DNA from 2 places in the Bacillus sp. FSL K6-3431 genome. Region 2 is predicted to be linked to the other one. Evidence: a T-box and tRNA genes for the amino acid it is inferred to sense, from the RefSeq annotation. Region 2 holds a T-box; the other holds one or more tRNA genes.
What was found. The T-box of region 2 lies ahead of serS (serine--tRNA ligase). A T-box ahead of a tRNA ligase gene usually reads a tRNA of that ligase, here a tRNA-Ser.

Region 1 (9,592 bases), 790 kb from region 2:
CTTCGCGTTGCTTCGAATTAAACCACATGCTCCACCGCTTGTGCGGGCCCCCGTCAATTCCTTTGAGTTTCAGCCTTGCGGCCGTACTCCCCAGGCGGAGTGCTTAATGCGTTAACTGCAGCACTAAAGGGCGGAAACCCTCTAACACTTAGCACTCATCGTTTACGGCGTGGACTACCAGGGTATCTAATCCTGTTTGCTCCCCACGCTTTCGCGCCTCAGCGTCAGTTACAGACCAAAGAGCCGCCTTCGCCACTGGTGTTCCTCCACATCTCTACGCATTTCACCGCTACACGTGGAATTCCGCTCTTCTCTTCTGCACTCAAGTCCCCCAGTTTCCAATGACCTTCCACGGTTGAGCCGTGGGCTTTCACATCAGACTTAAAGGACCGCCTGCGCGCGCTTTACGCCCAATAATTCCGGACAACGCTTGCCACCTACGTATTACCGCGGCTGCTGGCACGTAGTTAGCCGTGGCTTTCTGGTCAGGTACCGTCAAGGTACCGGCAGTTACTCCGATACTTGTTCTTCCCTGACAACAGAGTTTTACGATCCGAAAACCTTCATCACTCACGCGGCGTTGCTCCGTCAGACTTTCGTCCATTGCGGAAGATTCCCTACTGCTGCCTCCCGTAGGAGTCTGGGCCGTGTCTCAGTCCCAGTGTGGCCGATCACCCTCTCAGGTCGGCTACGCATCGTTGCCTTGGTGAGCCGTTATCTCACCAACTAGCTAATGCGCCGCGGGCCCATCTGTAAGTGATAGCCGAAGCCATCTTTTAACCTTCCTCCATGAGAAGAAAGAAATTATCCGGTATTAGCTCCGGTTTCCCGAAGTTATCCCAGTCTTACAGGCAGGTTGCCCACGTGTTACTCACCCGTCCGCCGCTAACTTCCGGGAGCAAGCTCCCTTCCATTCGCTCGACTTGCATGTATTAGGCACGCCGCCAGCGTTCGTCCTGAGCCAGGATCAAACTCTCGTTAAAGTGTTTGTAGCTCATTTGCTGGTCTTACATGTATTACTTTTTGACGTTTTGTTTCGTTCAGTTTTCAAAGATCAAATTCATCTGCTTGTCCTAACAGCAACTTTTATATCATAACATGTCGAAAAGTTCCTGTCAACACTTTTTTTGGAGCGGGTGAAGGGAATCGAACCCTCATCATCAGCTTGGAAGGCTGAGGTTTTACCACTAAACTACACCCGCAATATAATATGTTGTGATACATGGTCGGGAAGACAGGATTTGAACCTGCGACCCCTTGGTCCCAAACCAAGTGCTCTACCAAGCTGAGCTACTTCCCGTTTTAAATGGCGCGCCCGGCAGAAGTCGAATCCACAACCTTCTGATCCGTAGTCAGACGCTCTATCCAATTGAGCTACGGGCGCTTTATAATGGTAGGTAATATATAATTAACCATAGATTATTCTCATTCGCTATCAATTAACAGCGACTAGACCTATATTAAACTATCATAAGAGATCTGTCAACATCATTTCTCGACTTTTTTAAAAAACCCTGGCTAAAACTGATATAATACGAACCTTCCTCATTAAATGATATAGTTGAATAACACATGAATATGGTAATCCGATATGATTTTGCTCGCACTGTTCATTCGTTATAGTTACGAGCATATCAAGGGACGTTTTTTCACTTACTTCAAATACAACATCCACACATAAGAATTTATGTTCATTCCACACAATTCTCAAGTAGCTCTTCGAATTTATAAACCCTTCCTTAAATCTAAAAATAAAGGTTTCCCTAAAGCTATTAGAGTTAGGAAGGCTTAGTTTTTTATTGAATATCAACTTCCGTTACGAACTTTTCTCCAAAGTTAATAATAATGAATTCTTTTTCTTCCGTTTCATCCATTATTCCAAAAGCTTTACCAAGTGTACCACCCTGAATTCCCCAAAAAAAGTTATGGTCATCGTCAACTTTACTAAAGTCTCCTTCTTTCCACCTAGTTACAATTTCCATTAACGCCAATTTTTCTTCAAAATCACTCTGACTTACAATATCATAGATACCTTCGATGCTGCTCTTGATCATTGGCACAGCACCCCATTTATCCTCAGCTTTAATTTTTTGATGAGTCATTTTATGCATCACATCAAGAACTTGATCTTGACTCGAGTTAACATTCACGTCAAGTTCTACCTCAATGCCGCCAATTTTTTTAGACTGATCTGTTTCAACTTCACTTACTTCTTCAACAATCGCTTTTCCTTCTAGCGTATCCACCTTTTCTTTACCTTGTTTTATTTCCTGTTTTATCTCTTCTTTTGGTGTATCTAGAATAGAATAAGTTCCAATTGAAATTACAGCAAAACCGATAACTATTATTAATACAATGGATACCTTTTTCATATATTGTTAAATCCCTCCCACATTATATAAATTTGATTATAAACAATAGCTGTAGAAAGGTACACAAGACATCCTTTTATTTTGCTTACCTTTTTATAAGGACAGCATCCCTTCAGGCTCTAAAACAGAAAACCCCTTTCTTCATTTACCGCTCATTCATAATCTGTCCTATTTGCCTTATATACAATTTTTCAATGTGCTCTGGCCAATTCTGTTCTTCCTATTCCCACTCAATAGAAGCTCCCGCTATTTTCCAAAAAAAAACCTAGTAGGAAAAACAAAAAAAGAGGCTGGGACAAAACCTACCTCTGAAACGAAAAAGCCGGAGAAATTTTACGATGAGTAAAATTTCTCCGGCTTTAATTATTTTTTTAATAAAAAAAGGCCTACTTCTGATAAAATTAAGTTACCACACTAAATCCAATCAGAAAGTAGGATCCTTATGTTTAAAAATTATAACATGAATCAATTAGTTTTACCTTTAGATTTAGAAGTAAATTTGCAAAATAACGATATTGCCTTCCACATTCACTGTTTAGTTGAAAGCATCCCGCAGGAAGCCTTTGAACCATTTCTTCGAAATGAGGGATGTCCTGCCTATCACCCCCGCATGATGCTTAAAATCATCTTATGTGGCTACACTCAATCTGTATTTTCGGGTCGTAAAATTGAAGCACTTTTAAAAGACAGTATTCGCATGGTGTGGCTCGTACAAGGATACGAACCGAGCTATCGTACAATTAATCGCTTTCGTGTGCAACCTGAAGTTAAAGAATTAATTCGTCAATGCTTTGTACAATTTCGCTGTCAGTTAGTCCAAGAAAAGCTTATTGACCAAGAAGCAATTTTTATTGATGGTACAAAAATTGAAGCGAATGCGAATAAATTTACATTTGTCTGGAAAAAATCAATTGAGAAATATCATCAGGGATTAATTGAAAAATCAACTCTACAATGAGCTACTTGAGAAAGAGATTTTACCCGAAATTGAGCGTGAAAGCGAAGAAGAATTAACCCTTGAGGAACTCGCCCGCATAGTTCAAAAAGCAGACGATGTCATTAACGACTATGACAAAAAGATTGAAGCATCTTCAGACAATACAGAAAGAAAAACGTTAAGGAGTGAACGGAAGTTCCCAAAACAGGTCCGCAAACAGTTACTGGATTACATCGTTCGTAAACAGAAATATGAACGACATTTTGAAATCTTTGGCACGCGTAATAGTTATTCGAAAACAGATCATGATGCGACGTTCATGCGTATGAAAGATGATTATATGAAAAATGGTCAATTGAAACCTGGTTATAATGTACAAATTTCGACCGAAGGTCAATATACACTTGCCTATAGTTTATTTTCGAATCCAACAGACACACGTACATTAATTCCATTCCTAGATGAAATCGAGCAACATTATCTTCCATTACCGAAGTACATTGTCGCGGACGCAGGATATGGTAGTGAACAAAATTATGATGATATTCTTTCAAATCGTAAACGAGAAGCGTTAATTACGTATAACATGTATTTGAAAGAACAAAATAAAAAATATAAACAAAACGAATTCAATTCAGTTAACTGGCTTTACGATGAAGAGAAAGATACCTATACTTGCCCTAATCAACAGCGCGTTGTCTTTAAATATCATTCTGTTCGTACAGATAAGTCAGGTTTCGAGCGAGAATTTAAAATCTATGAGTGTGAAGACTGTTCAGATTGCCCATTCCGTTCATTATGTACGAAAGCAAAAGAAGGAAATCATCGAAAGATAATGGTGAACAAGAAATGGGAACAACAAAAAGAATATGTGAGAGCGAAGCTTTCAGAAGAAAAAACGAATTCTATTTACCGTCGACGCAAAATCGATGTAGAACCAGTTTTTGGATTCTTGAAGGCTAATTTGTGTTTCACTCGATTTTCAGTTCGCGGAAAATCGAAGGTCGAAAATGAAATGGGCCTAGCATTAATGGCCGTGAATTTACGAAAATTCACGGTCAACACATTGGTTCGAACATAAATAACAAACGATAAAAGAGAAAGGTGAAATTGAGCGCGCTCAATTTCACCTTTCTCACTATTTGGAAGCTAGTTATGTCCCAGCTTCCTTAGTTTGATTAGTTATGATGCGGCCGAGAGGACTTGAACCTCCACAGGGTTTCCCCCACTAGGCCCTCAACCTAGCGCGTCTGCCATTCCGCCACGACCGCTTTGTAAAAGAATAAGTTAAATCATATCAAGATACTATTATCTTGTCAATAACATTTTAACTTCCTTTATAGAGGATATTCAACACGCATTTAAGTTAATTAATGATGAGCCATGCAGGATTCGAACCTGCGACCCTCTGATTAAAAGTCAGATGCTCTACCAACTGAGCTAATGGCTCATGGCTGGGCTAGCTGGATTCGAACCAACGAATGACGGAGTCAAAGTCCGTTGCCTTACCGCTTGGCTATAGCCCACTCATGAAATTAAAATCACTATATTTATTAGTATGTAAAAATGGCGGTCCCGACGGGAATCGAACCCGCGATCTCCTGCGTGACAGGCAGGCATGTTAACCGCTACACCACGGGACCAGACAATTCAAGATTAAATCTTGAAAGATTAATGATTGCGGGGGCAGGATTTGAACCTGCGACCTTCGGGTTATGAGCCCGACGAGCTACCGAACTGCTCCACCCCGCGATAATGAAATAAATTGGTGACCCCTACGGGATTCGAACCCGTGATACCGCCGTGAAAGGGCGGTGTCTTAACCGCTTGACCAAGGGGCCAATATAAAAATTTATATGGCGGAGAAGGAGGGATTTGAACCCTCGCGCCACTTACGCGACCTATGCCCTTAGCAGGGGCACCTCTTCAGCCTCTTGAGTACTTCCCCATAAAAATAAGAAAATATATAAAATTTATAAAATTTATAAAATTTATATACAGTTTTGTCTTTCTTGTCTAGCCCACATCGACTAGCAATCCACGTCTAGGTCTAGTTTCATGCGCTAAACGGGCGCTTTGCGCTTTTCCATATAACTCCGCAGGTAGGATTCGAACCTACGACCGATCGGTTAACAGCCGATAGCTCTACCACTGAGCTACTGCGGAATAATGACTCTTCTGATTATAGTTATCAATCACTAAACTGTCAAGAGATATTTGTCTTTTTCTTATTTTTTTAGAATCATTGCTACATCTTTTCTTTAAGCTTCCCTCTACATCTTCCACAAACATACCGATCTGTATTTATTCTCCTCTTACGTTCAAATATAAATCTGCAATTTGTACACTCATAAATGCGGGGCACATACATTTTTCTTTTTATTTCTTCTGCTAACGGAGTGCAATGTCTCGGTGCTCCCACCTTTTTTAGTAGTGTTCGAAAATCGTTATCTCTATGTTTATAACCTCTACCTTCAATATGAAGATGGTAGTGACATAATTCATGTTTAATAATACCTTCCATTTCTTTTAATCCATGTTCCTCATAATACTTTCTATTAATTTCTATGTCATGCGAAGAAAGCATGTAACGACCACCCGTCGTTCGTAGACGAGGATTAAAGTATGCAGCGTGTTTGAAGGTTTTGTTGAAAAGTTTTATAGAAATACTTTCAGTTAACAGCTGTAATTGCTCGTTCGTCATCGAAGATATCCTCCAGAAAATTTTTCAGAACATGACAACCTATTTTACCATACATTAAAATGAACAAATACTTTTACTAGGGGGTCCTTTGTATGCCTGCCTGGTTTCAAAATCAAATAAAGAAAGCATTTATGCAAAAAGATCGTCATCAAGTCCAATTACTTAATCAATGTTGGTTCTTTTACAGAAAAAAACACCGCTAACTTGAGCAGTGTATAGCTTGTAGAATTGCGTGTTACTATCTCTACAAGCTCTATTATGGTATGAACTTCCATTCTAATTAGTTGTTTTTAGCATCGTTAGTGATAGACGTCCCTTTTGCACATCCACTTTTTCTACCCACACAGTTACAACGTCACCGAGAGACACGACATCAAGTGGATGTTTGACAAATCGATTACTCAATTTTGATATGTGGACTAAACCATCTTCCTTCACACCCACATCAACAAATGCACCAAAGTCAACAACATTCCGGACTGTTCCTTGTAGTTCCATTCCCGGCAGTAAATCATTCAATTTTAGCAAGTCTTTTTTAAGAAGTGGCTTTGGCTGCTCATCCCTAAGATCTCTTCCAGGCTTCATTAAGGCATCTATGATATCCGTTAATGTTAATACCCCAAGATCCAATTCTGCAGCTAATTCATCTACATTTATTCCCCTGAGCGCTTCTATTAACGCCTCTGTTCCAAGATCCGACGTGGAAAATCCTAGTTTCGTCAATAGACGTTGTACCTCTCCATAACTTTCAGGATGGATTGGGGTTAAATCTAGCGGTTCTTCCCCATCAAAAATTCGCATGAATCCGATGGCTTGTTCATATGTTTTTGCACCAAGACGTGGAATCTTTTTTAATTGCTTCCGATTGGCAAACTTTCCAGTCTCCTCACGTTGCTTGACGATATTATTAGCAACCGTCTTGCTAAGTCCTGATACATATTGAAGTAAGGATGATGAGGCAGTGTTTACATTTACCCCTACTTGGTTAACCGCGGTTTCTACAACAAACGAAAGAGAATCATTTAATTTTTTTTGTGTAACATCATGCTGGTATTGGCCCACGCCTACTGATTTAGGGTCAATTTTCACTAATTCAGCAAGTGGATCTTGCAATCTTCTTGCGATGGAAACCGCACTCCTTTCCTCTACTTGCAAATGAGGAAATTCTTCTCTTGCAAGGTCGGATGCAGAATAAACACTCGCCCCCGCTTCATTTACGATGAGGTACGCAAGGTCTGTTTGAAGTTCTTTTAACACATCAACGGTAAATTGTTCTGATTCTTGAGAGGCAGTCCCATTACCAATCGCAATAATTTCAACATGATATTTCCTAATGATATTCATCATTTTATCTTTCGCTTCCGCTTGTTTTGCCTTTGGTGGATGCGGAAAAATAACATCTATCTCAAGTACTTTCCCCGTTTCATCCACTACCGCAAGCTTACAACCAGTTCGATACGCTGGATCTAATCCAAGAACAACTTTCCCTTTTAATGGCGGTTGAAGTAAAAGGTTTCTTAAATTCTCGGAAAAGATATGTATTGCTTGATTTTCTGCCTTTTCCGTCAACTCGTTTCTAAGTTCCCTTTCAATAGCAGGTTCAATTAACCTTTTATAACCGTCTTCTATCGCCTCAACTACAATTGGCGCAGCATTTGCATGTTCTTTTTTGATAAAATATTTATTTATGTACTGCAATACCTTTCGGTTATCTAATTTTAATGATACACGTAAAATATCTTCTTTTTCACCGCGGTTTAATGCTAGTATACGATGTGGAACGATTTTCTTGATTGGTTCTTCATATTCATAATACATTTCAAAAATGCTTTTATCGTCTTTTTCCGCATCCTTAACGAGCGAAGCAATTTTACCAGATTGGAATGTTTCCTTTCGCACCCATTGACGTATATTTGGATCATCTGAAATCTGTTCTGCAATAATATCTTGCGCGCCTTTAATAGCGTCCTCTGCCGATAGCACTTCCTTCTCAGCTGAAACATATCGCTTGGCCTCTGATTCGACAGAACTTTCATCAGATAAGCTTAGTAGCCATTCAGCCAAAGGCTCCAGACCTTTTTCTTTAGCTACCGTAGCTTTTGTACGTCTTTTCTGCTTATATGGACGATACAAATCTTCTACAATTTGCAATTTCTTTGCTTTGACTATCTCTTGTTGTAATTCCTCTGTCAGTTTGCCTTGTTCCTCAATTAAACGAATGACATCAATCTTTCGCTGCTCAAGGTTTTGTAAATACTGCCAATTATCCAATATTGATTTAATTTGAACCTCATCGAGAGCACCTGTCATTTCTTTACGATAGCGCGCAATGAACGGAACTGTATTACCTTCTTCAAGTAATTCAATCACGCTTTGCACCTGTTTTTTTGCTAATTTCAATTCATCAGATAGTTGCTTAATAAGCAAATCATCCTGTTGTTCTATTTGAATCATGAGCTTCCCTCATTTCCCAGTATCATTATTCCATTTTAACATATTAACCACACAACAAAAAAGCCCACCAAATCAGAGCAGGCTTCCTACGATAAATGTCATATCATCTGTTGCATTCACTTGTTTTACTTTCAGTTGTTCAGTCAGCGAAGCAACAGGAAGGCCGCTACCTAACAATGCTCTCGTATTTACATTCATAAACCCGTCAGAATGAATAAGAAATTTAGATTTTGATTCATATGGGAATTTTTGTGTACGAAACTTTTGAGGTCTGCCCGAAAGATACCCTGTTACAGGCATCGGGTAAGTCAATTTTCCAGATGGTGAATACACATAAAAACGAATATTGCCTACACAACTGTATTCAAACTGCTTAAGAGCATAATCAACCTTAAAGATTGCTACTGCTGCACCGCGTTTTCGCCGCGTTTCCATGTTGCTATAGGCCATTAGCGTATCAACATTTTCATCAGGATTTGACTGAACAACTGAAGTAACAGCGTAAGATGATTCATAAGCATACTTTCCGCTACCAAGGCCATCAGCAACGACACAAAGAAAATGCTCATCCGTTGCTTTCATATAAAAGCTATCTCCACAAAAAGTATTATCATCCTTGGAAGTTTGAAAACCATGCGCTTCAACAAAGTTATTCTCAATATGAATCATGAAGAAGCGCTCTCCGCATTTAGAGAATCCGTCTGAATAGCTTCTCGCAACTTTTTAATTGCACGTCGTTGCAAACGAGATACATGCATTTGTGAAATACCTAGCATTTCCCCCGCCTCTTTCTGGCTCATATTTTCCAAATAAGTATATTGGATTATGTTTTTCTCTCTCTCTGATAGAACGTGTAAAACCTTGTCCAAGACAAGACGCTGATTCACCTTTTCATAGCCTGTGTCTACATTTCCTACAATATCAAGTAGAGTAACAGTACTGCCATCAGAATCTGCTTCAATTGAATGATCGACAGATAAGGCTTGATAACTTTTTCCCATCTCCATTGCTTCAAGTATTACTTCTTCCGATTCATCCAAGTAAGAAGCAATCTCATGAATTTGCGGAGATCGTTGTAATTCCCTCGTTAATGTTTCGTTAGCATTTTTAATTTTTGGACCTAGT
Region 2 (9,592 bases):
CACCCCATCAACACTAAAAGAAACAGCTTGGTCAAGAAGACTAAGTGCATCACGCATTCCACCTTCAGCGGCCCTAGCAACAACGTGGAGCGCCTTTTCATCAAACTGAAGCCCTGATTCAGTTGCAATATGAGTCATTCGTCCAACAATGTCTTGTGCAGTAATCCGTTTAAAATCGAAACGCTGACAACGTGATATGATCGTCAATGGAATTTTATGTGGCTCCGTTGTAGCCAATATGAAAATAACATGCTGTGGCGGCTCCTCCAATGTTTTCAATAATGCGTTGAAAGCACTGATGGAAAGCATATGCACTTCATCAATAATATATACTTTATAAGGAACAGAGTTTGGTGCAAAATTCACTTTATCAAGCACATCTCGCATTTCCTCAACTCTACTATTAGATGCAGCGTCAAATTCAATCACATCTTGATTGGAACCGTCTGTAATCCCTTTACACGCAGCACATTCATTACACGGTTCGGATACAGGCATCTTTTCGCAATTTACCGCTTTAGCCAATATTTTGGCTGCGCTCGTTTTTCCTGTTCCACGTGGTCCAGAAAACAAATAAGCATGGGATGTTTTTTGTTGGAGGAGAGCGTTTTGCAATGTTCTTGTTACGTGTTCTTGACCAACAACGTCCGTAAATGATTGCGGTCGCCATACTCGATATAATGCTTGATAGCTCATATTTTCCTCCTCCATTTTCTTTTTCCCGAAATATTTTTCACTTCTTCTATTATACCTTAATCAAACCTATATTTTCAAAGCCAAGCTGAATATTTAGGATTGTTCGGATGATTTTCCACTTTACCTTCTAAAAGTAGCTGTTCAAAAGGTAGCTGGTTCGCCATATCATGCCATTGTTACAGAAAAGTATAGTTTTGTCTGGAATTATTAATTCACTATTGGTCTTACTTTTTCAGTTTCATTACATTCTATAAATATCCTTTCTCCTCATCTTAAGACCCTTTCGTTTACTTTGTAATAAACTCAGAAATTCCGACATATTTCTTATAATTATTTCCCAGGGAATCTACCCTTAAAGTAGCTTATACATAAGGAAAGCCGGAAAGCTCAATTTCCCATCGATAAGGCAAACTTATGAACTTGAGCCGATGCCGTCTATAGCTGGATACAAAAAAGCCATCCTTTATTGGATGGCTTTGTATGTGCAATATAAATACCGTGCACCTTCCTTCGACTGTGTTCCATAAGCGTTACTTAAGCAGTTAGCTCGACCCAGGCAACCCTGCGGCACATGAGAGCTTCCACTTAATGCTGCTTCCTTCCGGACCTGACATGGTTCATGGATTCTCATTGCGCAGGACCCGAGTGTCCACACCACTTACTTAAGGCAGACCTTACAGAACAACAGCCTCTAGAAGGAATTCAACCCCGCTGGAGCGGATTGCGGGTTACAAGGCTCCGCTACTTCCCCGTCTAGCACGATACATTTTATTATACTTCTTTTTCACAAAAAAATCAATGACTGGTCACATCGAGATTGATACTTTCTTTTTCCATTAATTTGCGCTGTTTCTCTTCTTTCTTTTTTTCACGAATACTTCGAAAAAAATGACTTAACAAATGTCCGCATTCCTCTTCTAATACTCCTGCTATCACATTACTTTGGTGATTAAAGCGATTATCAGTGAGTAAATTCATTAATGTACCTGCACAGCCGCCTTTTGGATCTGGGGCTCCATACACCACTTTTTTTATTCTGGATAAAATAATAGCACCGCTACACATAGAGCATGGCTCGAGTGTCACGTACAACTCCGCATTTTCCAAGCGCCACGTACCAAGTTTTTTGCACGCTCGGTCAATCGCTAAAAGCTCTGCATGTGCTATTGCATTTTGTTCCGTCTCCCTAAGATTATAAGCAGTAGCGATGACCTCCCCGTCAAGAATAATAACCGCCCCAATCGGAACCTCATTTAATTTCTCTGCTTTTTTTGCTTCAGCTATAGCAAGCAGCATATAGTCTTCTTCTGATCGATGTACCATAGTTGAATGACCCCTTTGATCGGATTTTATCTTACTATAATATCAACAATGTCCGTTTTATGCCTAAATTGGGTCTAGTTTCTTACCATTCTTCATACAATAGTGTCAGCCATTCTTTTGGTTAAGGAGGAATTATATGCAAATTCATATTGTCGAATCTACTCAGACATTGGGTGCGATTGCTGCTCGCTATAGTGTAACAGCAAATGTAATTGCCGAAGCAAATGAATTACCAAACCCTGATCAACTTGTTGTTGGGCAAGCACTCGTTATTCCTATCGTGGGGAGCTTTTACTGGGTCGAACCTGGGGACAGCTTCTGGTCCATCGGTAGGAAATTAGGTATTCCTTATCAGGAGCTTGCCCGCATAAATGGAATTACAATCAACCATCCGCTCACAATCGGTATGCGTCTCTATATTCCACCAAAACAAAAGACGAATCGTGAATTTAATGCATATGTTGAACCCCTTGGTGGATCGGTTTCGGAAGCGCTTGAATCTAGCACACGTAAAGCCGCTCCGTATCTAACGTATTTGTCTCCATTCGGATACTTAGCCAAGCGAGATGGTTCCTTAACTCCGCCTCCATTAAATAATTTTCCTGCCATTGCCCGAGACAACAATAATCTACTTGTTATGGTTATTGCCAATCAAGAAAATGGACAATTCAGTACAGAGCTTGTCCATGTTCTCCTAACAAATGAGCAAGTGAGAAATACATTTTTAACAAATATTATTAATGAGGCGAAACGAGTTGGCTTTGGCGATATCCATTTCGATTTGGAACGTATTCTTCCAACTGATCGAGAAGCCTACAACCAATTTTTAAGGATTGCTCGCGATCGGTTACATGCTGAAGGTCTGATGATATCAACAGCATTAGCACCAAAAACAAGTGGAACACAGCAAGGAGAATGGTATGAAGGTCATGATTATCAAGCACATGGAGATATCGTAGATTATACCGTAATTATGACATATGAATGGGGTTATAGCGGTGGTCCAGCGATGGCTGTCTCACCAATTGGACCTGTGCGGCAGGTACTTGAATATGCACTAACAGTAATACCTGCAAATAAAATTTTAATGGGACAAAATTTATATGGTTATGACTGGACACTTCCTTTCGAGCAAGGAACAACAGCAAAAGCTGTTAGCCCACAGCAAGCTATCCAAATCGCTGCTAATAATCAAGTAGCTATCCAATATGATGAAACATCCCAAGCGCCATTTTTTCATTACACTGCCGAGGATGGAAAAAACCATGAAGTTTGGTTTGAAGATGCAAGATCTATTCAGGCAAAGTTTGACCTAGTAAAGGAATTAAAACTACGTGGTGTTAGCTATTGGAAACTCGGTCTCTCTTTCCCACAAAACTGGCTATTAATTACAGATAACTTTGAAATTGTAAAAAAATAAATTAATAAAACCCACTACATTTCTGCAGTGGGTTTAGTATCTCGAATATTTATGCGTTAAGTTAATGGAGGAGGAAGAGGGATTCGAACCCCCGCGAGATTTGACTCCCCTGTCGGTTTTCAAGACCGATCCCTTCAGCCAGACTTGGGTATTCCTCCTTGGTAACAAAAATAATAATAACAGGATATTTTCCGATTGTCAAATTCAAAAGTCCAAAAAAATGGATGTCGAACTTCGTTATCAGCTTACTTCTACACACCTAAGAATCTTCGCCACAGTATTAATTAATCCCACTCCTTTAATACACCACTGATAGAAAAAGACTCATGGAAAATAATAACTCCATGAGACTCATTTTATTAATTAATTACTTCTTTATTTCTCATATACGGACGGAGTACCTCTGGAATTTCCACCGTACCATCTTCCTGTTGGTAATTCTCCAAAATAGCAGCCACTGTTCTGCCAATTGCCAAACCTGAACCATTTAATGTATGGACATGTTGCGGTTTTGCATTAGGTTCCGGACGGAAGCGAATATTCGCACGCCTTGCTTGATAAGCCTCAAAATTTGAACATGAAGAAATTTCTCTATAGGTGCCATAGCTTGGAATCCATACTTCTAAATCATATTTTTTAGCTGCTGTGAATCCAAGATCCCCAGTGCACATGCTCAAGACCCGGTATGGTAAATTAAGTAGCTGTAACACCTTTTCAGCATGGCCAGTCAATATTTCTAATTCAGCATATGAGTCTTCCGGTTTAACAAACCTTACTAACTCTACCTTGTTAAATTGATGCTGACGAATCAAGCCACGTGTGTCACGCCCGGCAGATCCTGCCTCTGAACGGAAACAAGCGCTATAAGCTGAATAAGTAATTGGAAGTATATCCCCCTGTAGAATTTCATCACGATGATAATTTGTTACGGGTACTTCAGCTGTCGGAATAAGGAAATAGTCCTCTTCTTCAATTAAGAAGGCATCCTCTTCAAATTTTGGTAACTGTCCAGTGCCAGTCATGCTCGTTCTATTTACCATATATGGAGGAATCATTTCTTCATAGCCATGTTCCTCCACATGAAGATCAAGCATGAAACTGATCAACGCTCGTTCTAAACGCGCCCCTAAGCCTTTATAAAATACAAACCGACTTCCTGTTACTTTAGCTGCTCTTTCAAAATCAACAATTCCAAGTTTACTTGCAATATCCCAATGTGGCTTCGGTTCAAATGCAAATTGGCGAACTTCTCCCCAATTTCGAATCTCTACATTATCGTCTTCAGATTCACCTACAGGCACACTTTCATGAGGTATATTTGGAATAGATAATAGCAATTGTCCTAACTCTTCTTCCACCTCACGGATCCTGGTATCTAATTCTTTAATTTTATCACCGACTACCCGCATCTCCGTAATTAATTCGTCTGCATTTTGTTTTTCTTTTTTCATTTGAGCAATTTGTTGGGAAACTTCATTTCGCTTATTTTTTAACTGTTCTACATTTAGAATAGATTCACGTCTCCGTTGATCCAATTCCCCGAATTTATCCAAGTCAGTTAAATCTTCACCTCGGTGCTGTAACTTTGCCTTTATTTCTTCAAAATTTCCACGCAATAATTTCATATCTAGCATGACATTTCCTCCTTGCTTATATTATATTATTTTAGACAAAACAAAAACTCCCATCCCTAGAAGGGACGAGAGTTACCCGCGTTGCCACCCAAATTGAAAGCGCAATGCTTTCCTCTTAATTAGATAACGGCTTTGAACCGAAAATGCTTAATAACCAAGGGCTTTAGGCATTTTACTCAAGGATGGATTCACAGGGAGCGTCACCGATTCACACCAACCATCGGCTCTCTTAAGACTACATATCCGTTACTATTTCCTATCGACATTTTTACGCATATAAATTTGCTCATACTATACTATATCTGTTAGATAAATGCAAATTTTTTATCGTTCTAATTATAATTATATAAAAGTGTCAGCTAATAAAGAGTGCCTTACGCTTTTCTTTGTCTAGCTTCAGGCGCCATCGGCTCGAGGTCACAAGTCAAATTGCTGTGGTGGCTGGGATGCTGCCTCCTCGCAATTCGTCTTGTGCTTGTCGCCGATATGCAGGCGCCTTACGCTTTTCTTTGTCTAGCTTCAAGCGCCATCGGCTCGAGGTCACAAGTCAAATTGCTGTGGTGGCTGGGATGCTGCCTCCTCGCAATTCGTCTTGTGCTTGTCGCCGATATGCGGGCGCCTTACGCTTTTCTTATCATTTCAATAAAGTAGTTTGTCAAACTATTATCAACTGTTAGTTCTGGGTGGAATGAACAGCCAAGAAATTGTCCTTCTCTTACTGCAACAATTCTACCATCATACTTCGCTAATATTTCCACATTTTCGCCAGCTTCTGTAATATGAGGAGCTCTTATAAACACGGCATTCATGGAGTTTGTTACTCCAGCAATCGCTATATCAGCCTCAAAGCTATCGCGCTGACGACCAAATGAATTTCGTTCAACAACAACATCCATCAGTCCTAAATGAACTTCATCAGATCCGCTTATTTTATTAGCAAGTAATATTAATCCTGCGCATGTCCCAAATATTGGTTTACCAATTTCAGCAAATTCACGAAGTGGTTCCATGAACTGATATTTGTCAAGTAATCTTCGCATCGTTGTGCTTTCCCCACCAGGTAAAATCAATCCATCCACATGAACAAGCTGATCTACATTTTTCACGACAACTGCCTGTACTCCACATTGTTCTACTGCTCGTACATGCTCACGTACTGCTCCTTGAAGCCCAAGTATGCCAACCGTAATCGCTTCGTTCACTTTACCACCCGCGCTCCTGCATCCGTTGTTCTGCTGCAAGTGTAGAGATTTCAATACCTTTCATTGGTGTTCCAAGTCCTTTAGAAAGTTCTGCAATTTTTGCATAATCTTGATAATGAGTTGTTGCTTCTACGATCGCACGAGCGAACTTCGCAGGGTTTTCAGATTTGAAAATACCAGAGCCAACAAACACACCATCTGCTCCTAGCTGCATCATTAAAGCAGCATCCGCTGGCGTTGCTACACCACCGGCAGCAAAGTTAACAACTGGTAGACGTCCAGTCCGCTTGATTTCCAATAATAATTCATACGGAGCACCCAGCAGTTTAGCTTCCGTCATTAATTCATCCTCATCCATATATGAAACTTTACGTACTTGAGCATTTACTTTTCTAATATGTCGAACTGCCTCAACAATATTTCCTGTTCCTGGTTCGCCTTTTGTTCTAAGCATAGAAGCGCCTTCACCTATTCTACGAGCCGCTTCACCTAGATCGCGACATCCACAAACGAATGGTACAGTATATTCTTTTTTATTTAAATGGAACTCCTCATCTGCCGGAGTTAGCACTTCACTTTCATCTATATAATCAACGCCCATAGCCTCTAATATACGCGCTTCTACAATGTGACCAATTCGAGCTTTCGCCATTACTGGAATAGAAACTGCTGCCATTACTTCCTCTACGATAGTTGGATCGGCCATTCTTGCTACGCCACCTGCAGCGCGAATATCGGAAGGCACTCTTTCAAGAGCCATTACTGCTACAGCTCCAGCTTCTTCTGCTAATTTCGCTTGCTCCGCGTTAATGACATCCATTATTACGCCGCCTTTTTGCATTTCAGCCATACCGCGTTTTACAAGATCTGTTCCAGTTTTCATTTCTAGTCGCCCCTTTAATGTAAATGATTCTTTTTTTCTTTCTAATTAAAACTATCGGAATAATACGATACCATTTAGTAAACTATAAAAATACCCCCCTGTCAATACAGGAGGGACCAGAAATCACAAGTAGCTTGTCCAACCCTAACAAGAACCATGAAAATGACTGTAATCTCGAAGGCCTAGACATTGGTGTCTAAAATTGTACTTGTAAACTTTCATCGAAACAATGTATCTTTTAGGAATAATAGAAAGTTACAATTAACGCTGCCCGGACTCTAGCACTAATTACAACAGAACAGACCGTTTAGAACCAGCCTTTCACCATATCTGTGGCACTTCCCCAGATATCAGAGAAAAAACCGCCTACACCACGCATCATCAATACAAACCAATTTGCTTTTTCAACTTTTTCAGTTGTAACAACTTTTACTGTTTGTGTGTAGCCTTTTTCTAAGAACCCATCATCTTCATTTCCTTTTTGGACAGCTCCAAGGGTTCCTACTTGTTCGCCTTTCTTGAGAGGAGCAGTTAACACTCCTTCTTTATTCATTTTCTTTTTATCAACTGTAAAAACAGGGTTAAACGATTTTTCTTCCCCATTTTTAATAACCAATTGTAATGGTTGTTCTGTATGGATTTTGACAGATTTCTCCTTACCCTTTGTTACAGGCAATGACTTTTTCCCTTTTAATTCATAATTTTTCGGAAAAATTTCTTTCATTGAAAAATTCGCAAAAGCATAATCCATCAATTTTCTTGTTTCACCAAATCGTCCTTTATCACTGCTATTACCATCTGAATCTTTCGCATTCATTACAACGGTGATAATTCTCATATCATCACGTTTAGCCGTTCCTGTAAAGCTACGTCCAGCAAAATCAGTGGTTCCGGTCTTTAATCCATCTACACCTGGATATTCAAAATCAAGACCTGGAAGCATTTTGTTCCAGTTTGTCATTTCGCCTATTAAATCACGAAATTTCATTGTTGGTACACTAGATGTTTCCAGTACTTCTGGAAAATCCTTCATCAATTGAGCAGCAAGTTTAGCTGTTGATCGCGCTGACATGACACTCTCATCTTCAGGACCTGTTCCATCAGGATGCTTTCCTAGTAAACTTTGATTATTTAAACCTGTTGAGTTTACAAAATTATAATTATCTAGTCCAAGCTCTTCTGCTTTTTCATTCATCATTTTAACAAATTTTGATTCTGAACCAGCAATAGCTTCTGCAATAGCAATTGTAGCCCCATTTGCTGAATAGATTGCTAATGCTTCGTACAATTCTCTAATTGTATAAGGTTTTCCTACTTCAAGGCCAACATTTGAAAGTGCTGTATCTTTAGAGACTTGATGGACATACTCACTTATTATTTGCTCTTGATCCCATGAAATTTTCTTTTCTTTAATGGCTTCGAACATAAGATATTCCGTCATCATTTTCGTCATAGACGCAATACCCAGCGCTGTATCTATATTTTTTGCATATAAAATTTTTCCTGTGCTTACTTCTACTACAATAGCAGCATCGGCATTGACATCTAATGATGTTTCTGCAAAAGCACGCTCAGGGAGTTGGATAACACTTAACATTACAATAACGGCTAAACCTAATGCTATATACATCTTACTCCATCTTTTTTTCACATGAAAACCCTCCAACTATATATGTACACCTTTGTCATTTTAGCATAATTCCGCCCTCTTTAGTACATGACAATCGTCGCATTTACTTTCGATCCTATCTCTAAATTGAAAACTTCCATAAAAAAAAGGCAGGTTTTGTTTATATTATACACCTGCCATTTTTTCATTTATGAAAGTGAATAATTCGGAGCTTCTTTTGTAATCTGTACTTGATGTGGATGACTTTCGCGTAATCCAGCTCCAGTCATTTTAATAAATTGTGCATGCTCACGGAAATCTGCTAAATCAGCTGCCCCGCAATATCCCATTCCAGCACGTAATCCACCGATTAGTTGATAAAGTGTATCTGCAAGAGGGCCTTTATATGGTAAACGTCCTTCAATTCCTTCAGGTACAAATTTCTTCGCATCTTCTTGGAAATAACGATCTTTAGAACCTTTTTCCATTGCTGCTTCAGAACCCATCCCACGGTATACTTTAAAACGACGTCCTTGGAATATTTCCGTTTCTCCTGGACTTTCAGATGTTCCTGCTAATAGACTACCAAGCATAACGGCATGTCCGCCTGCTGCAAGAGCTTTAACAATATCACCTGAATATTTAACCCCGCCATCCGCAATAATCGCCTTGCCTAATTTTCTTGCTTCTGTAGCACAGTCATAAATTGCAGTGATTTGTGGAACACCTACACCAGCAACTACCCGTGTCGTACAAATTGAACCAGGCCCAATACCAACCTTCACTACATCAGCGCCAGCCTCAATTAACGCCCGTGTGGCTTCT

Region 1: it encodes a tRNA-Ser, which carries the amino acid that the T-box ahead of serS (serine--tRNA ligase) is inferred to sense. The anticodon was not compared.

The regions. Positions count from the first base shown of each region.
Region 1 is NZ_JBBOCT010000001.1:4,103,881-4,113,472, reverse strand. It holds rRNA gene MHB53_RS19980 (16S ribosomal RNA) at 1-983, opposite strand, end outside; tRNA gene MHB53_RS19975 (tRNA-Gly) at 1,129-1,202, opposite strand; tRNA gene MHB53_RS19970 (tRNA-Pro) at 1,224-1,300, opposite strand; tRNA gene MHB53_RS19965 (tRNA-Arg) at 1,308-1,384, opposite strand; gene MHB53_RS19960 (DUF6241 domain-containing protein) at 1,797-2,372, opposite strand; partial or broken gene MHB53_RS19955 (IS1182 family transposase) at 2,815-4,390, shown strand; tRNA gene MHB53_RS19950 (tRNA-Leu) at 4,498-4,580, opposite strand; tRNA gene MHB53_RS19945 (tRNA-Lys) at 4,687-4,759, opposite strand; tRNA gene MHB53_RS19940 (tRNA-Gln) at 4,761-4,835, opposite strand; tRNA gene MHB53_RS19935 (tRNA-Asp) at 4,877-4,952, opposite strand; tRNA gene MHB53_RS19930 (tRNA-Met) at 4,988-5,061, opposite strand; tRNA gene MHB53_RS19925 (tRNA-Glu) at 5,076-5,150, opposite strand; tRNA gene MHB53_RS19920 (tRNA-Ser) at 5,167-5,257, opposite strand; tRNA gene MHB53_RS19915 (tRNA-Asn) at 5,404-5,475, opposite strand; gene MHB53_RS19910 (SprT family protein) at 5,558-6,013, opposite strand; gene cmpA (cortex morphogenetic protein CmpA) at 6,106-6,216, shown strand; gene MHB53_RS19900 (Tex family protein) at 6,290-8,467, opposite strand; gene MHB53_RS19895 (PP2C family serine/threonine-protein phosphatase) at 8,540-9,136, opposite strand; gene sigB (RNA polymerase sigma factor SigB) at 9,133-9,592, opposite strand, start outside.
Region 2 is NZ_JBBOCT010000001.1:3,317,409-3,327,000, reverse strand. It holds gene dnaX (DNA polymerase III subunit gamma/tau) at 1-696, opposite strand, end outside; RNA gene ffs (signal recognition particle sRNA large type) at 1,193-1,458, opposite strand; gene tadA (tRNA adenosine(34) deaminase TadA) at 1,492-2,019, opposite strand; gene MHB53_RS16045 (glycoside hydrolase family 18 protein) at 2,156-3,439, shown strand; tRNA gene MHB53_RS16040 (tRNA-Ser) at 3,505-3,597, opposite strand; gene serS (serine--tRNA ligase) at 3,799-5,073, opposite strand; T-box leader at 5,132-5,345, opposite strand; gene pdxT (pyridoxal 5'-phosphate synthase glutaminase subunit PdxT) at 5,694-6,263, opposite strand; gene pdxS (pyridoxal 5'-phosphate synthase lyase subunit PdxS) at 6,277-7,158, opposite strand; gene MHB53_RS16020 (D-alanyl-D-alanine carboxypeptidase family protein) at 7,466-8,788, opposite strand; gene guaB (IMP dehydrogenase) at 8,977-9,592, opposite strand, start outside.